4 regions of the Bacillus sp. NS1 genome follow, and region 1 is predicted to be linked to each of the others. Evidence: predicted binding sites of a transcription regulator. Region 1 holds the regulator's gene; each other region holds the start of a gene.
What was found. Region 1 encodes LexA, which represses DNA repair genes until DNA is damaged. Its sites were predicted from a motif close to CGAACATATGTTCG; they were not measured.

Region 1 (4,680 bases):
TATTGTTTCCATCCTCAACATAAAGAACTTCCCAATTCATTGCTTCAAATCGCTGTTTCACGTTTTCAGAGAATGAACGGTCGAGATCTCCATCGAGAGAGATGTCATTAGAATCGTATAATACGATCAGACGGCCAAGCTGAAGATGGCCTGCGAGTGAAGCGGCTTCAGAAGAAATACCTTCCATTAAATCACCATCACCGCAAATACTGTATGTATAATGATCGACTACGTTAAATGAATCACGGTTGTAAGTTTCAGCTAAATGGCGTTCAGCGATAGCCATTCCGACTGCCATGGCAATTCCTTGGCCAAGCGGACCTGTTGTCGCATCAACACCGGCAGTATGTCCGAATTCCGGATGTCCAGGTGTTTTGCTGCCCCACTGGCGGAATCCCTTAAGATCTTCGATGCTAAGATCAAACCCGCTTAAATGAAGCATGCTGTATAAAAGTGCTGATCCGTGTCCAGCAGATAAAACAAAACGGTCACGGTTAAACCAGCCAGGGTTTGCTGGACTTACGTTCATAAATTTTGTCCACAGCGTGTATGCCATTGGAGCGGCCCCCATTGGCATCCCTGGGTGACCAGAATTTGCTTTTTCAATAGCGTCTATTGACAGTGTGCGAATGGTAGCAACTGATTTCTTTTCAATTGTATCCATAAAAATCCCCTTCCTTATGTGTTGTACCCTTACATCATAAATGTCTGACGACTTTTTCTCAACTGTTTCAGCTTAAATTTGAGAGAAACTTGTTGAATTTTGTCACATAAGAGTTTTGCTTATAGTATATGCAAAAGAGGAATACGATATTTCCGTATTCCTCTTATATTAGTGAAGTTTGTTATTTCTTTGTTCTTTTTTTAGCTTTTCTGGTGTTACATCATTGCCTTCAGGGTCAATGATTTTCACACTTTTTAATGTGTTTTTCATAGAAGAGCGAAAACCTTTCAGGTACTCTTGACGAAGCTTTTGCTGTTCGGCTTTTTCTTCTTCAGTCATAACGCCAGCTTTAGCTTTCGCAGCAAGTTCATTAATTCTGGCAATTTTTGCGTTTGAAATCATGTTAAACTCCTTTATTGCATTTTGTCTATATAGTACTAGATCAAAAAGAGTTTTACAACTGATTCACTCGGCTGTCTCGTCATTCTCTATGTATTCCTGAAACCGCCGGTGGACGGTCGCTTTAGACACATCATAGCCAAACCCTCTTAGCGTAGCCGCGATTTCTGCGAACGTCAGTTTATTCGCTCTTAGACGGACGATCTCTGAGATTGGGACCTCTATTCTATCCTTTCCGCTGTTTTCATGTTGATTTTTCAGGTTTTTTTGCGGTTTAAAACCATTTTTTACTGCACGCTTCATTCCCCGCTTGATTTTCATGTTGTGAATTTTCCGCTGGTATTCCTCCACAATGCTGACGATCTCCAGCACCATCGAGTCAGCCTCCGATAGCTCCAGCTCACCTCTGTGAGCCGTTGTATAGACCTTCACACCTTCTCTGTAGATACAATGAAGCAATGCGATTTTTGCATTTCCCCGCCCGAGCCTTGTCTCATCCTGAACCAAAATGACATCAATTCCAGAATTTTTGATCTCATCAAGCAGTTCAAATACACCGTCCCGATCCATTTCGTATCCGCTGGCTTTTTCAGAAATCACTTTGAGGACTTCCATGCCGTTCTCGGCTGCAATGGCCGTAAGCTCCTCCTCCTGCCGCTTTAATGAAGTCTCCTGCTGTTCTTTATTTGTGCTTACGCGGGCATAAATGAGTGCTTTCATTTTTTCTATCTTTCCTCTCTATCTTACAGTTGCCAATTCATATGCATCCTGATGCTTCTTTTTCAACGGAATCACCAACTCATCTCCCGGCTGGATATCAGACGTCTGAAGATGATTGTTATCAGCTACCCATTCAATAAAATCATTTTTGTTTATCTTTTTTGTATCTGCTACCTGATCAGCAATTGACCAAAGTGTGTCGCCCTGCTGGACTTCTATTTTAACATACTGATTAAGCTCCTGACCGCTGCTTGTATATGATAGCAAAAGGATAACCGCGCTCAAAATCACTGTGAACAGACCGACAAAAATAATAGATTCTTTACTCATGATCATAACCTCCAACAGGAATGTTTGTTCGCTTTTTTATAATTTCAGTATATACGAACAAATGTTTCTGTCAATTGTTTTTTTCGAACCTATGTTTGTACTGTAAGGAAAATCATGCTATAATCTACTTAAAATCGACGTTTTGAGGTGCGAAAAATGACGAAGCTATCAAAAAGGCAACTTGATATCCTCCGTTTTATTAAAGCAGAGGTTAAATCAAAAGGATATCCGCCTTCCGTGAGAGAAATCGGAGAGGCTGTCGGGCTTGCGTCCAGCTCAACTGTACACGGCCATTTGGCCCGTTTGGAAACAAAAGGGCTGATCAGACGGGATCCGACAAAACCTAGAGCAATAGAAATACTTGATGAAGAAGTAGACATTCCGCAAAGCCAGGTCGTAAATGTACCAGTCATTGGGAAAGTCACGGCGGGATCTCCTATTACAGCAGTAGAAAATATTGAAGAATATTTTCCTCTTCCTGACCGTATGGTTCCTCCTGACGAGCACGTGTTTATGCTGGAGATTATGGGAGACAGTATGATTGAAGCTGGTATTTTCGATAAGGATTATGTCATCGTTAAACAGCAAAATACAGCGAACAACGGGGAAATTGTAGTGGCGATGACAGAAGATGATGAAGCTACGGTAAAACGTTTCTATAAAGAGGATACTCACATTCGCTTACAGCCTGAAAACCCAACGATGGAACCTATCATCTTGCAGAATGTCAGCATTCTAGGGAAAGTGATTGGCGTGTTCAGAACCGTCCATTAACCTATTGATCTATCAGATGCATGAAAAACCCCCTCTTCCTTTACGGAGAGGGGGTTTATTGTACGAAAAAAGCAGGCTCGCCCTGACTTTTGGGTGCGAGCCTGAATAGGAGGAAAAAGAACATCATGTTTACACCATAATTATCCACTAAATAATTGTTGAAGTCAAGAAATTTTCTTTCCTTCAGGAAACTTTTATCATAATAATGTCCGTTTAAAACATTAGACGTTATCTCCTTAAAAATGTTTCATTTTCTTAGGTCGTGGAATGATGCTGCTTCATGTTTATGTAAGGAGCGCGGCAATTGAGTTTTAATGAAAATTTAGTACATTGTATAGTTGGTTCAACATTTTCCAAAAAAACAGCTCACTTCTCTTGATCAACGTGAGCTTCAATTAAAATGAAACATATTGTATACCATAACTGCCCTTTACCCGAACACTTGTGCAGTTTTCTGAATGTTCTTCTGCAAATATACGGTAACGGTGAAATGAATCGATAGCAACCTTATCCTGAGCACTAAAATCAAACCAGCTGCCGCTGAATTGCCTCGTACTCAGTGTTGTATATTCTCCCATAAGCCCCATCCACTGAAGTTTAACCTCAACTGAACAAGTATTGGCTCCCAATATCGTAAACTGATAGCCTAAAAAATAGTCGATCGCCGGAACATCACTGATATTTTCCAGAACAAACGTTTTTGTGCTGTCATTTAAAATAAAGTCTGTTGTGTAATCAAAATCTAAAGCTGACGCATGGGTACTGCTAATGCTAAAAAAACAAATCAAAACTGTTGTTAAGCCTAGGATTTATATTTTCAATCACATCCCTCCCTTTACCATATTTTAACCATACATGATTTTTATGTATGTGTTCTGTGTAGTAGCAAGAGGTCGTCTCAATCATAAAAATTCATATGCGTTTTTTGCTGTTTATAATACCGAAGCCTGTCTTGAAGGGTTCCGGTATGAAATTCAAATTTATGGCCGTCAGGGTCGGTAAAATAAATTGATTTTCGATCGCGTTCATCTCGTTCTCTGCCAGGCAGAATATTAACATGAAGCCTTTTTAATTTTGCTGACATTTCCGCAAACTCATGATCTTCAATAGTAAAAGCAATATGTGTATAAGACGCCTTAATGTCATTTCTCGGAATGTCAGGTTCTTCATTAAGCGCAAGCCAGATGCCATTTAAATCAAAATATGCTGTTGTTCTTCCCTTTACCAGAAGCTTTGCATCAAACACTTTTTGATAAAAATCAATTGATGTATCCAGATGAGAAACTGAAAATAACAAGTGATTGATTCCTTTTATCTTCACAAATCATCCCCTCCTTGAAAGCTGATCATTCATTTGTACGACTTTTTCCCAAGAAAGTTTCATCCAGCCAGAAAAAAATACCAGTGTAAACAAAATCGGATTGTTTAAAATAATGACTGTACAGCGATGGCCTTTTATGGATTCGATTTGAATAATTTGTTTACTGCCAAGGGTTTTCTTCAAAAATAACAATTTAGGTGGTCAAATGAAACATATCATTGCTCTTGCTTCAAAGGTTGCTTTTACTCTCGCCCTTTTATATGTGATTTTGGACAGATTCTATCACGCGCCCTTTTTAAGTGTGATGTTTATTGCACTTTTCTTAGGTTTTGTTTCCTATCTATCCGGTGACATACTCGTCCTTCCCAGAACAAACAATATTACAGCTTCATTGGCTGACTTTGGACTTTCATTCGTTATTCTTTGGGTCTTTGTTTTAACCCAAACAAGAAACGGTTTCTCACCATTTTCA
Region 2 (4,680 bases), on a different contig from region 1:
CTGACTGGAATTGTAAATGCCTTCTTTCCTGTATCATACGTTTGCAGTTTGCCGAGGGAACAATGTTAGATATTTTTACACATATTTCTCCCCCCAATGCAGGAGGGAGAAACTTTACAGCACAATATCAAGCACCTGATCAAGTTTCAGCTTATAAAGCTGATCTTCGTCTCCTTTTATCCATACTGTTTTTTCAAACTCTTCATACCGGCAGATCTTCCCGGTACAGCGGACAATTTCACCATCCTGAAAGCAGCTGACAGTGATATTCTGGGCAAACTCCATCGCGGCGCAAAGCGTTTGATTCATTTCCTCCAGCTTATCAGGATCAAGGATCGGCTTTTGCAGCTTCTGTTTATGGCGCTTTCTCTCAAGCAGGCTTTGTTTATGCTCCGGCAGAAACATCCTGCTTCCTTCCCACAGCAGGTTGCCTCTTTTTAAATGGTCATTCATTTATAGTGCCCTCCTATTTTAGCCGCACGTTCAAATGCCTGGCCTGCCGCTGTCAGTGACGCCGCCCTGATGATGGCTGTATCGCCGAACCGGTTTTTAATGCCATCCATCACATAGCCAAGGCTCATTTTCTTTGCATAATCCTGAAATAAATTGAGCTGCCATATGTCATCAGATGAGAGCTGGGACAGATTGACCCCGAGACGGCGGACAGGCTTCCCGTCCCAAAACGTAAGAAACAGCCGGCATACAGCCTCATATACATCCTGGGTAGAATTAGTCGGCTCCGCCAGCTTCACTTGCCGGTTGAAGCCCGTCGGCCAATCAAAATCAGCACCCCGGCAGCTCACTGATACCGTCTGCCCCATTACTCCGGCGTTTCGGCTTCGCCTGCACACTTCTTCACTCAGCTCCAGCAGTACGACTTTGATTTCTTTGTCAAAGTGTTCGTAGTCTCTCGGGAGAGTCATTCCATGGCCAATCGCCTTTTGTCCGTCCAGAGATGAAGTAGATACAGGGGAATAGTCGATCCCGTTCGCCGTCATCCACAGCACATGGCCGTTAATGCCCCATTTCTTTTTTAAAAGATCGAGCGGAAAAGCCGCAAGCCCGCCGATCGTGCTGATGCCCATCCGGTTTAAATGATGCTTCATGCGGCTCCCGACGCCAAACATGCTGCCCACCGGAAGCGGCCACATTTCAGTTTTCATATTTTCTTTCGTTAAGGTAAAAATACCGTTCTTATTCTTTTTGGCAAAATTGTCGCACGCGATTTTGGCTAGCGCTTTATTAGGACCGATTCCGACCCGCGCATAAACGCCGATCTCCCGCATGATTCTGCCCTGAATGCTTTTTGCAATCTCTTCCGGCGTCCCAAACAGCTTCTGACTGCCTGTAATGTCCATGAACTGTTCGTCAATGGAATACGGCTCTACAAGGTCTGTATATTCCTCTAGAATGGCGGTAATTTGCAGTGATACATCAATATACCGCTGCATACGGGGCCGGAGCACAACAGCTTCAGGGCACTTTTCCTGCGCCTCCCACAGCCGCGAAGCATTCGCCACACCCTTTTGTTTCGCCAGCGGACAGGCAGCCAATACGACTCCGCCCCTTTTTTCAGGATCACCTGAAACAATGACGGGCTTATTTTTCAAATGTGGATTTTCCGCTTTCTCTACAGATGCATAAAACGATTGCATGTCAACGAGAAAAATCACTTTTTCTTTCATCATACACACCTCTAAAAAGAACTTATGTTCGTTTTTCTATTATATGCGAAAGTATGTTCGATTTATACTGGTAAATGATTCTTGTCTGACAGAAAATATGATCCAAGGGTTTGAGAGAAGAGAAACATTTAGTAGAATGAAAGCGAAGCATAAAGATAGGAGAGTCATAATGGAGAAATTTGTCGAAAAAATGATGGGGCAGGCACTGCGTCAATACGGCAGAAATGTTGCCATAGATCCGTTAAGCCCGTATGAAAAACAAAGCCTGAAAGCAGCCTTAGAAGAGAGACGGAATGAAGAACCTGATGAGGATCTGCATGCGCATATAGAAGATATCATTTATGACTATGTCACAAACCAAGGGCTGTTCTCTTAAGCGCAGGTCACACCGTCAGCCGCTAATGCGGCTTCCCTTTGAAAACACCGCCGTGATGCAGAAAACAGTCTCAATGTCATACGGCAAAAAGGCTTGTGAAGAAAGCAAAGCAGGAATTTCTCACACTCCGTAGATTGATATGCCTGACAAAAAAATCACCCGAATTCCCTTCAAAACGGGATAAGCTGCCCATTCCTCAAGCCGTGTCATACACTTAATTTTCGAAATCTACTTTGATTCATTCGGAAGAAACGCGGCATCTTCTTCTGTGCTCCAGTTCATGTCGGTTTTTAGCGTAAATTTTGATCTCATGTCCGGCATCACTAGCATTTCCGAAACTTGATCCACACCCTGATGGGTTAAAATTACGGCCTTTAATGTTTCAAACGGACATCCCTTTGCTTCCATGTCCTGCCGAACGACTTTAAAATGCCCCCGCATTCAGCATCAATTAATATTACGCTTTTACCACAGATAAACGCCGGACATAACGTCATTTCCTTCCGAATGCTTTAACCTCAATTTCAAACAATGTAACGTCAGCCATGTGCGCCCTCCACACATGGTATATTGCAATCCATAAAGTAGGACATGTTTTATAAGCGAATGCCAATAACAAAATATTTTGAATTCCCCATTGGAGAAGGAAATTTTTTCATATATGATAGAAAAAGATCTTACAATACAGGAGAGAATACGATTCATGAAGAAATGGAAAGATATCCACCCCATCAGCTGGACAATTATCATCGGAACCATTTTCGGCAGAATGGCAACATCGATGAGCATTCCTTTTTTAGCGATTTATTTAACGGCCGTTCAAGGCGCATCTGCTTCCTATGCAGGGCTGGTCATTGCCGCAAGCTCATCAGTCGGCATCCTTGCAAGCTTTTACGGCGGATATATCTCAGACAAATTCGGCAGAAAAAACATGATGCTTGTATCCATTTTAGGCTGGATGCTGGTATTTGCAGGGTTTGCGGGGGCATCTCATCTTTGGGTGTTTTTTGTGGTAAACGCATTAAACGGTCTATGCAAATCACTGTTCGAGCCTGCTTCAAAGGCCTTGCTGTCTGATATGACAGAAGAAAAAACGAGACTGCTTGTTTTTAATTTACGCTATGCAGCTATTAATATCGGCGTTGTCTTCGGACCGGTGCTCGGCCTGTATTTCGGCTCATCGCAATCGACCGCACCCTTTTTGGTGCCCGCAGTCATTTACGGACTATACGGCCTCGTGCTTGCCATCCAATTTAAAAAACATCCATCCTTGTCAGCATCAAGCCAACCCCAAAATATGAGCGTGCGGGAAGCGTTTATGGTAACGCAAAAGGATCATCTTTTTACAATTGCTTTGATCGGCATTACACTATGCACCTTCGGCTACTCACAATTCAGTTCCACATTCCCGCAGTACATGGCGCAGAACCCCTTGATCGGTAATGGAACGAAGCTGTATGGGTTGATGCTGACATTAAACGCAATCGTTGTGTTGGCAACGCAATTTCCCATCGTCCATTTTGCAAAACGTTTTTCGCCGCTTTGCTCCCTGATGCTCGGTAATGTGATGGTTAGTATCAGCTTGGCCATTTTCACCATATCACACGGTGTTTCATCACTTGTGATGATTGTGGTGACATTTACAATCGGCGAAGTTCTTTTATTCTCTATGATGGATTTGTTTGTAGACCAGATTGCAAAACCAGGATTAAAAGGCACTTATTTTGGGGCAATCGGTTTTTCACAGCTCGGAAACGTCATCGGCCCCTGGGTCGGGGGTATATGTATAGACCTATTTGGCGCTGGCCGGCCGATTTTTGTTTTTTCTGTCCTGAGCGGCATCACCCTGCTCGGCCTGCCATTTTTAGCGTTCGCCTATCGGCAAATGAAAATGGAAATCACAAAACACCAATCCAGGCTGGAAAAGCCGCTTTAAATAAAAAAACGGGAGAGAACCAATCTCTCCCGCAACAATGAGGTGATGAACATGAATATAGGTGATATAATGTTTCAGCTGTTTGTATTTATTATATTTGCCGCTGTCATCTTTGCGGCTGTTACAGGCTTCAAGTATGCGAAAAACCGAAAAGCGCAGCTGGATCGCACTGAGAAAAAGCTGAACAGCCTGTCCGAAGATCACGATTAACAGCTTGGGGCAACGAGCTCTACCTTAATCCGGTCTGGATCCTCACAAAAGACTGCATAATGCCCGTCTCCTCCGGCAAAAGGATGCCTGTCTCGGTACAACACACGATAACCTTTTGCCGTCAATTTTTCAGTCATCTGATCGACTTGAAGCTTGGATTCAGCATGAAATGCGAGATGGTTCAGACCGACTCGGCATCTATGGTATTTCGGCTCTAGAAATGGCTCTTTCGCCTGCACAATCACTAGGTAAAAACGATCTTTCTTCCAGCTGATGCCTGAGCTCCATTTTTGATACTCTTTATAGCCAAGTTCTTTTAAGAACCAGCCCCAAAACCGCCTAGACGCCTCCAAATCAGAGACATACAGTTCGATATGATGCACAATTTCATACCCTCCTTACCAGCACTTCCTCGACCTTATGCCCGTCTCCCTTACGCAAAATGAGATCTGACCTGAATTTAGTCGGCAAGA
Region 3 (4,680 bases), on a different contig from region 1:
AGAGTCTACGTTTTTTCAGTTTTTTACGGGCCATGAAAAACCTTCCTTTGGGTTAAAAGATTACGAATGTAAAAGAATCTACCTTTTAGAATTTTACTTGCACTTCTAATATTTTTCAATTCTTTAGGGATAAAGTTGTGAAAAGATCGCAAACAAAAAAACCTTTCCCTCAAGGAAAAGGTTTTGATCATGTATCTATTTTAGTAAATTTCTGAGTGCATTACGATATTCTGTATCATGTATCACTTTATGTGATTGGACAGCATCCTTTGGCAATCCTTGTGCTGAAACGGCCAGTTTTTCCGGAGCTGTTTTCGCTTTATCATGCGGTTTATGTGCCAGCTTGTGCCCCATACCTGTCGCGTTCATACAGAATGACAGGCAAACGAGCAGCACACTGAGGATAAAAGAAATGAAAAAGAGATCATGATAAGCAGTCATCATAGAATCCTGTATCGAACCGCTTTGTCTGGCAGCATCTTTTTTTGTGAAAAATCCGATGAGGATTGGAACTCCCATATAGACAAACAATCTTAAAAACTGAACAGCTGTCATTCTCTTGACCAAATCAGGCAGCGGTCCGCCCATAGCAGCTCCCATCAGCCCTGCGGCGACTGTCAGTCCCGTTCCAGCGGCAAGCATGATAAACAGCACTGCAAACATATAGAGAGACGATTGATCCTGCATATGCAACCATTGAAAATTCACAAATACGAGAATGAGAGCGCCTATAATACCGAGCACCCCGGGCCCGACTTTATCATAAAACAAAGCGCTCACAATGGCGGCGATCGCCACTCCGATTAAAAGAGTTAAGTTTAAAAGAATGAGATGCTCCTGAGAAATATCGTACATTTGACGGAGCAATCCTTGAAAAGCAGAAAGGCTGACAGCTACCGTTATCGTTCCTGCAGCTATGATGAATAAGCCGAGCACCGGTTTTGGCAGCAGCATCAGTTTAATAGAAATGAAGGGGTTTCTCACTTTATATTCGACAATCAATAGAACAAGGAGCAAACATAATGTAACCCCAAAGCCAGTCCATACATAACCTGATGAAAGTCCCCATTTTTGCAGAAAAATGAATGTAATCGCTGAGGCTCCAGCAAGACACACAGATAAAATGATTCCTGCACTATCTAGCGGCTGTTCTTGTTCTGCCGATCCATGATGCTCATCATGAAGAAAGAAATAGCTCACAGCGAGACCGATCAGTGACAGCGCCCCAAAGATGAAAAACAGCCATCTCCAGTGCCCGTAGCTTGTTGCAATCGTTCCTAGAATCGTGCCGATGATAACGGAGCCATAAAACCCCCCGATCAGTACCAGCAGCGCATAGTTTCTGCGGTCAGTCGGAAATGACAGAACAAGCATTGGAATCATAATCATCAGCATGACACCTGTAGCCGCTCCCTGTAAAAAGCGCCCTGCCGCCATCCACGTAATACCGCTGGAAAATGCGAAAAGCAGGGAGCCAAGTATAAAAACGGGTAATGAAGCCAGATAGATTGGACGGGCACCGAATTTTTTCCTCAGCAGCGGTCCTGCCGGCACTAATAAAGCAAAGGCCATATTGCCGATCAATATTGGATTCACCGATGTGAAGTCACTTGTTCCAACTGTCTTCTGAACAAGACCTTGAACTGACGACAATGCAGTGTTAGACATCAATCCCGGCCCGACCGCTAAAACGGCGAGCAAAGAAATCACCCAATAGTGTTTTGTCTTCATGTTGTCATTCCTTCCTATATGAATACATACGAAATACATCATTTTTTGAAAACAAAAGAAGCTAATAGATTTTGCATGCCATTAGCTTTCATTTAATACTCTCCCTATCTTAGGAAATGATATTATTTGATTATAATTATGTGAACAAATGAGCATATACTCAAACATTATTCCAAATCGATTATGTTTTGTCAATGGCGCAATTTCAAGCACAGAATAAAAGACTGAACAGCTTTTGCCCGATATCGTGTTTTGGATACCAGAGGGCTAGTACTTATACTTATTAGGTCCCTGCATGCTCCCTCAAGCATTTTAAGCCACGCCGTTTTTAACCCTTTCAAATCACTATTCCAACTAATAAACTCGAATAAATTGGTGATAAGACCACATGTTAGCCGCACAATTTTTTTGTGTTCACTGGGCGTTTGCCGCCTCTAAATTGTATATGGGTAAATACCATGAATTAATCTGCGAAATACCAATGCTAGTTAATTTTTAAATATTCCGGGAGGCAAAAACGAATGGAACTGTATGAGTGCATCCAAAACATTTTTAGTGGCTTGAAAAATCCATCGGTTAAAGATTTGGCAACTTCTTTAAAACAAATTCCAAACGCATCAACATTGAGTCAACCGTATATTAAGGAACCAGACCAGTACGCTTACGGGCGAAATGCAATCTTTAGAAACAACGAATTGGAAGTTATCGTTATTAATATTCCACCAAATAAAGAGACAGCAGTCCACGATCATGGCCACTCCATTGGTTGTGCAATGGTGCTAGAAGGAAAGCTTCTTAATTCAATTTATCACTCAATCGGCGAACACGCAGAACTCTCCCATTCATACCTTGTCAATGAAGGGGAATGCCTTATTTCAACAAAAGGGTTAATTCACAAAATGTCCAATCCTACGTCCGAACGAATGGTGTCTCTTCATGTCTACTCACCCCCTTTGGAAGCCATGACGGTCTTCGAGGAACAAAGGGGTGTATTGGAAAATTCATGATTTACATGTAAACTGCTTTATTTTGACTTTTGATCAACAAAAGGGTTCAACGAATGGCCTTTTTCTCACAAACAAAAAAACCCTTATAGAATAAGGGTTTAAAGGTATGGAGCCAAGGGGGCTCGAACCCCTGACCTCTACGCTGCCAGTGTGGAGATGTGTTTCTGATACGAACAGAAGTTTTATTTCTAAACCCTATTTTATAGGGTTTTCTTACATAAGTTTCTGATTAAAAATATTCTTTTTTGATTAAAAATGAGGATGTTGGTCCCCAATTCGTCCCCATCTGTCCCCAAAAGGCATTATAACATTCTTCTTTAACTAAACCAGACTTCAAATATAAGACCTGATATTCCATTATTTTCTCTGTTGATAAAAGAACGTTTGTTCGCATATAATTTGCTCAAGGAGATGATCGGAATGAATGAAGGAATTTACGATAAGAGATGGGAACAAAAATTCATATTGCCTGAGCAAAGGGATGCACTGTTAAATAGGAAGAGAGAAGTTCAAAAAATCAAAAAACCCATTCTCGATGAATACCAGCTGGAGGAAATGGCACGTACTATTTGCGAAGCCATGGAGTTTAATTCCGCTCTGGTCATCAGAGTATACAGAGACGGCTTTATAGAGAAAGTAACAGGACATGTTCATTACATAGATGAAATAAAGCAGAAGCTGCATGTGAAGGATTTAAAAGGTGATACAAATTTTATTGGATTTGATTCGTTGTTAACTATTATGACGTATGAGAAATAAAAATTGTTCGAATAAAGTAAGTGATAATTTAGTACAAAATCGACAGCATTTTTTGAAACAATAATACACTGCATAAATGAAACAATTTTCCCCTCGTTTTTGAGACATTTTTTGTGCGTTCTTATTGACGCATTTTTTATTACGTAGTAATATGTACTTAACAGAGCTCACACGCCTCTTGTTCACTTGAACAATGCGGACCACGGTGAGACTTTTTTATATTTAAGGATGGTAAAAAATGTCAGAGGTTATAACTCCTAAGGTGTTTAAAACTCATGCAGAACAACTCACAATACTTAAAGAACGCGGATTGCATGTTGAAGATGAAGACTTTGCTTTAGAAACGCTAAAAAAAATCAATTATTATCGGCTTACAGGTTACATGCTCACTTTAAAAAAAGATAACACTTTTGATAAAACAGCAACTTTTAATAAAGCTGTTAGAATACATGATTTTGATACAAAATTAAGAAGGCTCTTACTGGAGGCTACTGAATACATAGAAGTAACTTTTAGAGCTCAACTCGCTTATGAGTTTTCTCAAAAGTATGGTGGTTTAGGTTATAAAAAGTCAGAAAATTTCTTCTTTGAAGATCAACATCAACGTTTTATTGAGATTATTGAAAAAAAGATTAACCAAAGCCATGAATTATTTGTTATTCATCACAGGAACAAGTACGAAAACCAACTGCCATTATGGGCAGTTATTGAACTATTTACAATGGATGTTCTATCTAAATTCTATCAAAATATGAGAAATGAAGATAAAAAGGAAATCGCAAAAAAATTCTATGGAGTATCACAAGCACACCTTAGTAACTGGTTACATGCTTTAACCATCGTTAGAAATACATGTGCTCATTATTCAAGAGTTTATAATAAAAAATTCTCCTTCTCTATTAAATTATTTAAAAACGTCAAGATCAACAATGAGAGATTGATATCAGTTATTTATATTATTAAAAGATTACTCCCTGAAACTGAATGGCAAAGATTTATCAATTATTTTGTTTTGTTAATTGATGAATATTCTGATGTAATTGAATTACACCACTTAGGTTTCAAAGACAATTGGACAAGCATAATAAAATAACCCTTCTTGTACGGAAGGGTTATTCGTCATACGGCCGGTATTTCTTCCGGCCGGCTTCTAATTCTTTTTTAAGAGCTTGTACATGTCCAA
Region 4 (4,680 bases), on a different contig from region 1:
CCCCTGAACGACAACTCCCATTAACGGCTCTGTGATTTGGTTATTCATTTTTTTCTTATAGCTGCTGACTCGGCCTGAGAAAAATGAAGCCCAGCATTCTTTCACTTTAGCTAGAAATTCTTCCTCTGTTTTAATATTTAAGTAGGTTTCATATTGACCCGCGAATGAAGCGCCTTCTAAATCTTCCGAGGCAGATGAAGAACGCACGGCAACGGATCGGTATGATTCTCTCAGCTTGTAAAAGGAACTTGTCAGCTCATGTTTCAGTTCCTCAGAAAATGCTCCGGCGATGATCCTGCTTTCGATGTTTTCGCTAGTCTCATGAAGCTGGTTATCCTCCATAAAACGGGTGAGCGCATTCGTTTGAATAATGAATCCGTCGGGGACAGGAAGACCGTGTTTGGTCAGTTTAATCAAGTTCATGCCTTTTGCTCCAGCAAGCTGGCTGGATTCTTCTGCATGGCGAAATATTATAGAGTACATATTTGAAACCCCTCTTTCCTTCATTTTGTTTTTCTCTCTAGTCTTTTATGACGGAGCCTGTGTTCGGAAAAAATGATAGTGAACACTATCACTCAATTGTAGGTTTTCAGGAAAATGCTGTCAAACGCAGAAAGCCCTAAATAAAATGAATAGTTAAGTTAGTTAGATTATCATGAAAATGCGGCTTAACTGGTGCAGTATACCTATTTTTCTTTTATTCTCGGAATCTGGCAGCGGACTTGAATATGCAGATGAGGTTCATAACTTCATAAAAAAGTGCCGCTGATTGGGACAGTGGCAAAATGAAATAAGTGAAATAGAGTTGCTTGTTGTGCTGTTATCGGCACCAAAGTGCAAATAGGTGATTGATTTTAGGTGAAAAAGGGTATGGTGTAGATAGAGGGAACGATTGCACGATTGTCCGATTCTTCATTTTTTACTATAATCAGATCAGATGAAGAATCCCTGAGGAGGGTTTTTGTTGATTACAAAAGCCGTTTTTGCATTGTTTTTCCCTTTTATGCTCGTTGTTCTTTTTACAAGAGTCACCTTTAATCATTATGTGGCGATCGCTCTAACAGCTGCATTGCTGTTTGCCTCTTATTTAAAAGGCTATACAGAAGCGTATTTTATTGTAGGATTGGATGTTGTGTCTCTTGTGGCTGGCGGACTGTATATGGCTAAAAAAGCTGCTGAGAAAAAAGAAGAATAAATCGGACATAATGAATATAAAGACTGAATTCCTGCTTTTACGTTTTAAAAGCAGGTTTTTTATACACGAAAACAGCTGGAAATAAAAAACCACCGAACTTTAGTTCGTATTTTTAGTGATTTTACATTCCATTGTGTTACTATATCTATAGGAAGATTTCGTTAAAGAAACGGAGGCTTATTTTTGTGAAAGATCGCTTTGAGTTAGTCTCGAAATATCAGCCCCAAGGAGATCAGCCGAAAGCCATTGAAAAACTTGTAAAAGGAATTCAGGAGGGCAAGAAGCATCAGACTCTGCTGGGTGCGACAGGAACGGGGAAAACATTTACGGTGTCCAATTTGATTAAAGAAGTCAATAAGCCGACGCTCGTGATTGCCCATAACAAAACCCTTGCCGGACAGCTTTACAGTGAGTTCAAGGAATTTTTTCCGAACAATGCTGTCGAGTATTTTGTCAGCTACTATGATTATTATCAGCCGGAGGCGTATGTGCCTCAAACGGATACGTTTATAGAGAAAGACGCTAGTATTAATGATGAAATTGATAAATTGAGACACTCCGCTACATCGTCTCTGTTTGAGCGGAGAGATGTCATTATTATTGCGAGTGTGTCTTGTATATACGGCCTCGGTTCCCCTGAAGAATACAGGGAAATGGTCGTGTCACTGCGGACGGAAATGGAAATAGAGCGCAACGAGCTGCTCAGAAAACTTGTAGACATCCAATATGCCCGCAACGATATCGACTTTCAGCGCGGTACATTTCGTGTGCGCGGGGATGTAGTGGAAATCTTTCCGGCATCTCGTGATGAACACTGTATCAGAGTTGAGTTTTTCGGTGACGAAATCGAACGAATTCGGGAAGTAGATGCGCTGACAGGAGAAATTCTCGGCGACCGTGACCATGTTGCGATTTTCCCGGCCTCCCACTTCGTCACGCGGGCCGAGAAAATGGAAAAAGCGATTCAAAATATCGAGAAGGAGCTTGAGGAGCAGCTGAAAGTCATGCATGAAAACGGCAAGCTGCTTGAAGCGCAGCGTTTAGAGCAGAGGACAAGGTATGATCTTGAAATGATGCGGGAAATGGGATTCTGCTCTGGCATTGAGAACTATTCAAGACATTTGACGCTTCGGCCTCCAGGTTCAACGCCGTATACGCTTCTTGATTATTTCCCTGACGATTTTATGATCGTAGTGGATGAGTCACATGTTACAATTCCTCAGGTGCGCGGCATGTTTAACGGAGACCAGGCGCGAAAACAGGTGCTCGTGGATCACGGTTTCCGTCTTCCGTCAGCGCTTGATAACCGTCCGCTTCGTTTTGAAGAATTTGAAAAGCATATGCACAATATCGTGTATGTATCAGCGACGCCAGGGCCGTACGAGATTGAGCATACAGATGAAATGGTCGAACAGATCATTCGTCCGACGGGGCTTCTTGACCCGCTTATCGATGTGCGTCCCATCGAAGGCCAGATTGACGACTTGATCGGCGAAATTCAAGCAAGAATCGAGCGGGATGAACGGGTGCTTGTGACAACCTTGACGAAGAAGATGTCAGAGGATCTGACCGATTATTTAAAGGAAATTGGCATTAAAGTAAACTATCTGCATTCTGAGATTAAGACGCTTGAACGGATTGAAATTATCCGCGACCTGCGCCTTGGCAAGTACGATGTGCTTGTCGGCATCAACCTGCTGAGGGAAGGGCTCGACATTCCTGAAGTATCTCTCGTTGCGATTTTGGATGCGGATAAGGAAGGCTTCCTTCGCTCTGAACGTTCGCTGATCCAGACCATCGGACGTGCCGCAAGGAACTCTGAAGGCCGCGTCATTATGTATGCAGATAAAATGACGAAATCTATGGAAATTGCAATTAATGAAACAAAACGCCGCCGCGAGCAGCAGGAGCGGTTTAACGAAGAGCACGGCATTACGCCGAAAACGATAAATAAAGAAATTCGCGATGTTATTCGTGCCACAGTAGCAGCTGAGGATAAAGCGGAATACAAAACAAAAGCCGCGCCGAAGCTGTCGAAAATGACGAAGAAAGAACGCCAGAAAGTCGTTGAACAGATGGAGCACGAAATGAAGGAAGCCGCCAAGGCGCTTGACTTTGAAAGAGCCGCGGAGCTTCGCGATTTACTTTTAGAGCTAAAAGCGGAAGGATGATGAACAAATGGCTATGGATCGGATAGAGGTGAAGGGAGCCAGGGCGCATAACCTGAAAAATATCGATGTAACAATTCCAAGAGATCAGCTTGTCGTTGTTACGGGTTTGTCCGGATCAGGGAAATCCTCTCTAGCCTTTGACACCATATATGCAGAAGGACAGAGACGGTATGTCGAGTCGCTGTCTGCCTATGCCCGCCAGTTTTTAGGGCAAATGGATAAGCCGGATGTTGATGCAATTGAGGGGCTGTCTCCCGCCATCAGCATCGATCAGAAAACAACGAGCCGCAATCCGAGATCTACTGTCGGTACGGTTACTGAGATTTATGATTATCTGCGTCTTTTGTATGCGAGAGTAGGGAAGCCTCATTGCCCGGAGCACGGAATTGAGATTACATCGCAGACCATTGAGCAAATGGTGGACAGGATTTTGGAATACCCGGAACGGACAAAGCTTCAGGTTCTGGCCCCGATTGTCTCAGGCCGAAAAGGCGCTCATGTCAAAGTGCTTGACCAGATCAGAAAACAAGGCTATGTCAGAGTCAGAATTGACGGCGAAATGGCTGAGCTTTCTGATGATATTGAATTAGAAAAGAATAAGAAGCATTCCATTGAGGTTGTCATTGACCGGATTGTGGTGAAAGAAGGCGTGGCCGCCCGTCTGTCAGATTCATTGGAAACGGCGCTTCGCTTAGGTGAAGGACGGGTCATGATTGATGTCATCGGTGAGGAGGAGTTGATGTTCAGTGAGCATCATGCCTGCCCGCACTGCGGATTTTCAATCGGCGAGCTTGAGCCGCGGCTGTTTTCATTCAACAGCCCATTCGGAGCGTGTCCGACGTGTGACGGTCTCGGAATGAAGCTTGAAGTGGATGCGGATCTCGTCATCCCCAATCAAGATTTGTCATTGAAGGAGAATGCGATCGCCCCTTGGACACCGATCAGCTCACAATATTATCCGCAGTTGCTTAATGCGGTCTGCACCCACTACGGGATTGATATGGACGTGCCGGTAAAAGATCTGCCGAAGCATCAGTTGGATAAAGTGCTGTACGGCAGCGGCGACGACCTGATTTATTTTCGATATGAAAATGATTTTGGACAAATACGTGAAGGCGAAATTCAATTTGAAGGCGTATTGCGGAACATTGAAAGACGCTATAAGGAGACAGGCTCTGATTTCATCCGTGAGCAAATGGAGCAGTATATGTCTCAGAAGGCTTGTCCGACATGCAAAGGCTATCGGTTAAAGAAAGAGGCGCTTGCCGTATTGATTGACGACCGCCACATCGGCAAAATTACCGAGCTGTCTGT

Region 2: AC4CV5_RS13870 (DNA polymerase IV) is a predicted target of LexA. The motif match lies at 1,732-1,745, and genes of this name have one in related genera.
Region 3: AC4CV5_RS20355 (YolD-like family protein) is a predicted target of LexA. The motif match lies at 3,116-3,129, and genes of this name have one in related genera.
Region 4: uvrB (excinuclease ABC subunit UvrB) is a predicted target of LexA. The motif match lies at 1,289-1,302, and genes of this name have one in related genera.

What each region holds. Positions count from the first base shown of each region.
Region 1 covers NZ_JBZAZF010000002.1:954,214-958,893, reverse strand. The annotation lists gene tkt (transketolase) at 1-664, opposite strand, end outside; gene AC4CV5_RS10175 (DUF896 domain-containing protein) at 833-1,066, opposite strand; gene AC4CV5_RS10170 (YneB family resolvase-like protein) at 1,130-1,783, opposite strand; gene yneA (cell division suppressor protein YneA) at 1,802-2,119, opposite strand; gene lexA (transcriptional repressor LexA) at 2,270-2,887, shown strand; gene AC4CV5_RS10155 (hypothetical protein) at 3,283-3,675, opposite strand; gene fosM (FosM family fosfomycin resistance protein) at 3,786-4,208, opposite strand; gene AC4CV5_RS10145 (YndM family protein) at 4,414-4,680, shown strand, end outside.
Region 2 covers NZ_JBZAZF010000003.1:656,857-661,536, reverse strand. The annotation lists gene AC4CV5_RS13875 (YolD-like family protein) at 115-453, opposite strand; gene AC4CV5_RS13870 (DNA polymerase IV) at 450-1,688, opposite strand; gene AC4CV5_RS13865 (YqzH family protein) at 1,855-2,061, shown strand; gene AC4CV5_RS13860 (hypothetical protein) at 2,290-2,469, opposite strand; gene AC4CV5_RS13855 (MDR family MFS transporter) at 2,765-3,997, shown strand; gene AC4CV5_RS13850 (hypothetical protein) at 4,049-4,207, shown strand; gene AC4CV5_RS13845 (VOC family protein) at 4,204-4,590, opposite strand; gene coaA (type I pantothenate kinase) at 4,595-4,680, opposite strand, start outside.
Region 3 covers NZ_JBZAZF010000010.1:191-4,870, reverse strand. The annotation lists gene AC4CV5_RS20370 (glucosaminidase domain-containing protein) at 1-34, opposite strand, end outside; gene AC4CV5_RS20365 (MFS transporter) at 196-1,731, opposite strand; gene cdoA (cysteine dioxygenase) at 2,253-2,738, shown strand; gene AC4CV5_RS20355 (YolD-like family protein) at 3,159-3,497, shown strand; gene AC4CV5_RS20350 (Abi family protein) at 3,736-4,590, shown strand; gene AC4CV5_RS20345 (helix-turn-helix domain-containing protein) at 4,610-4,680, opposite strand, start outside.
Region 4 covers NZ_JBZAZF010000001.1:643,278-647,957, forward strand. The annotation lists gene AC4CV5_RS03220 (PEP/pyruvate-binding domain-containing protein) at 1-483, opposite strand, end outside; gene AC4CV5_RS03225 (DUF2198 family protein) at 965-1,195, shown strand; gene uvrB (excinuclease ABC subunit UvrB) at 1,381-3,366, shown strand; gene uvrA (excinuclease ABC subunit UvrA) at 3,374-4,680, shown strand, end outside.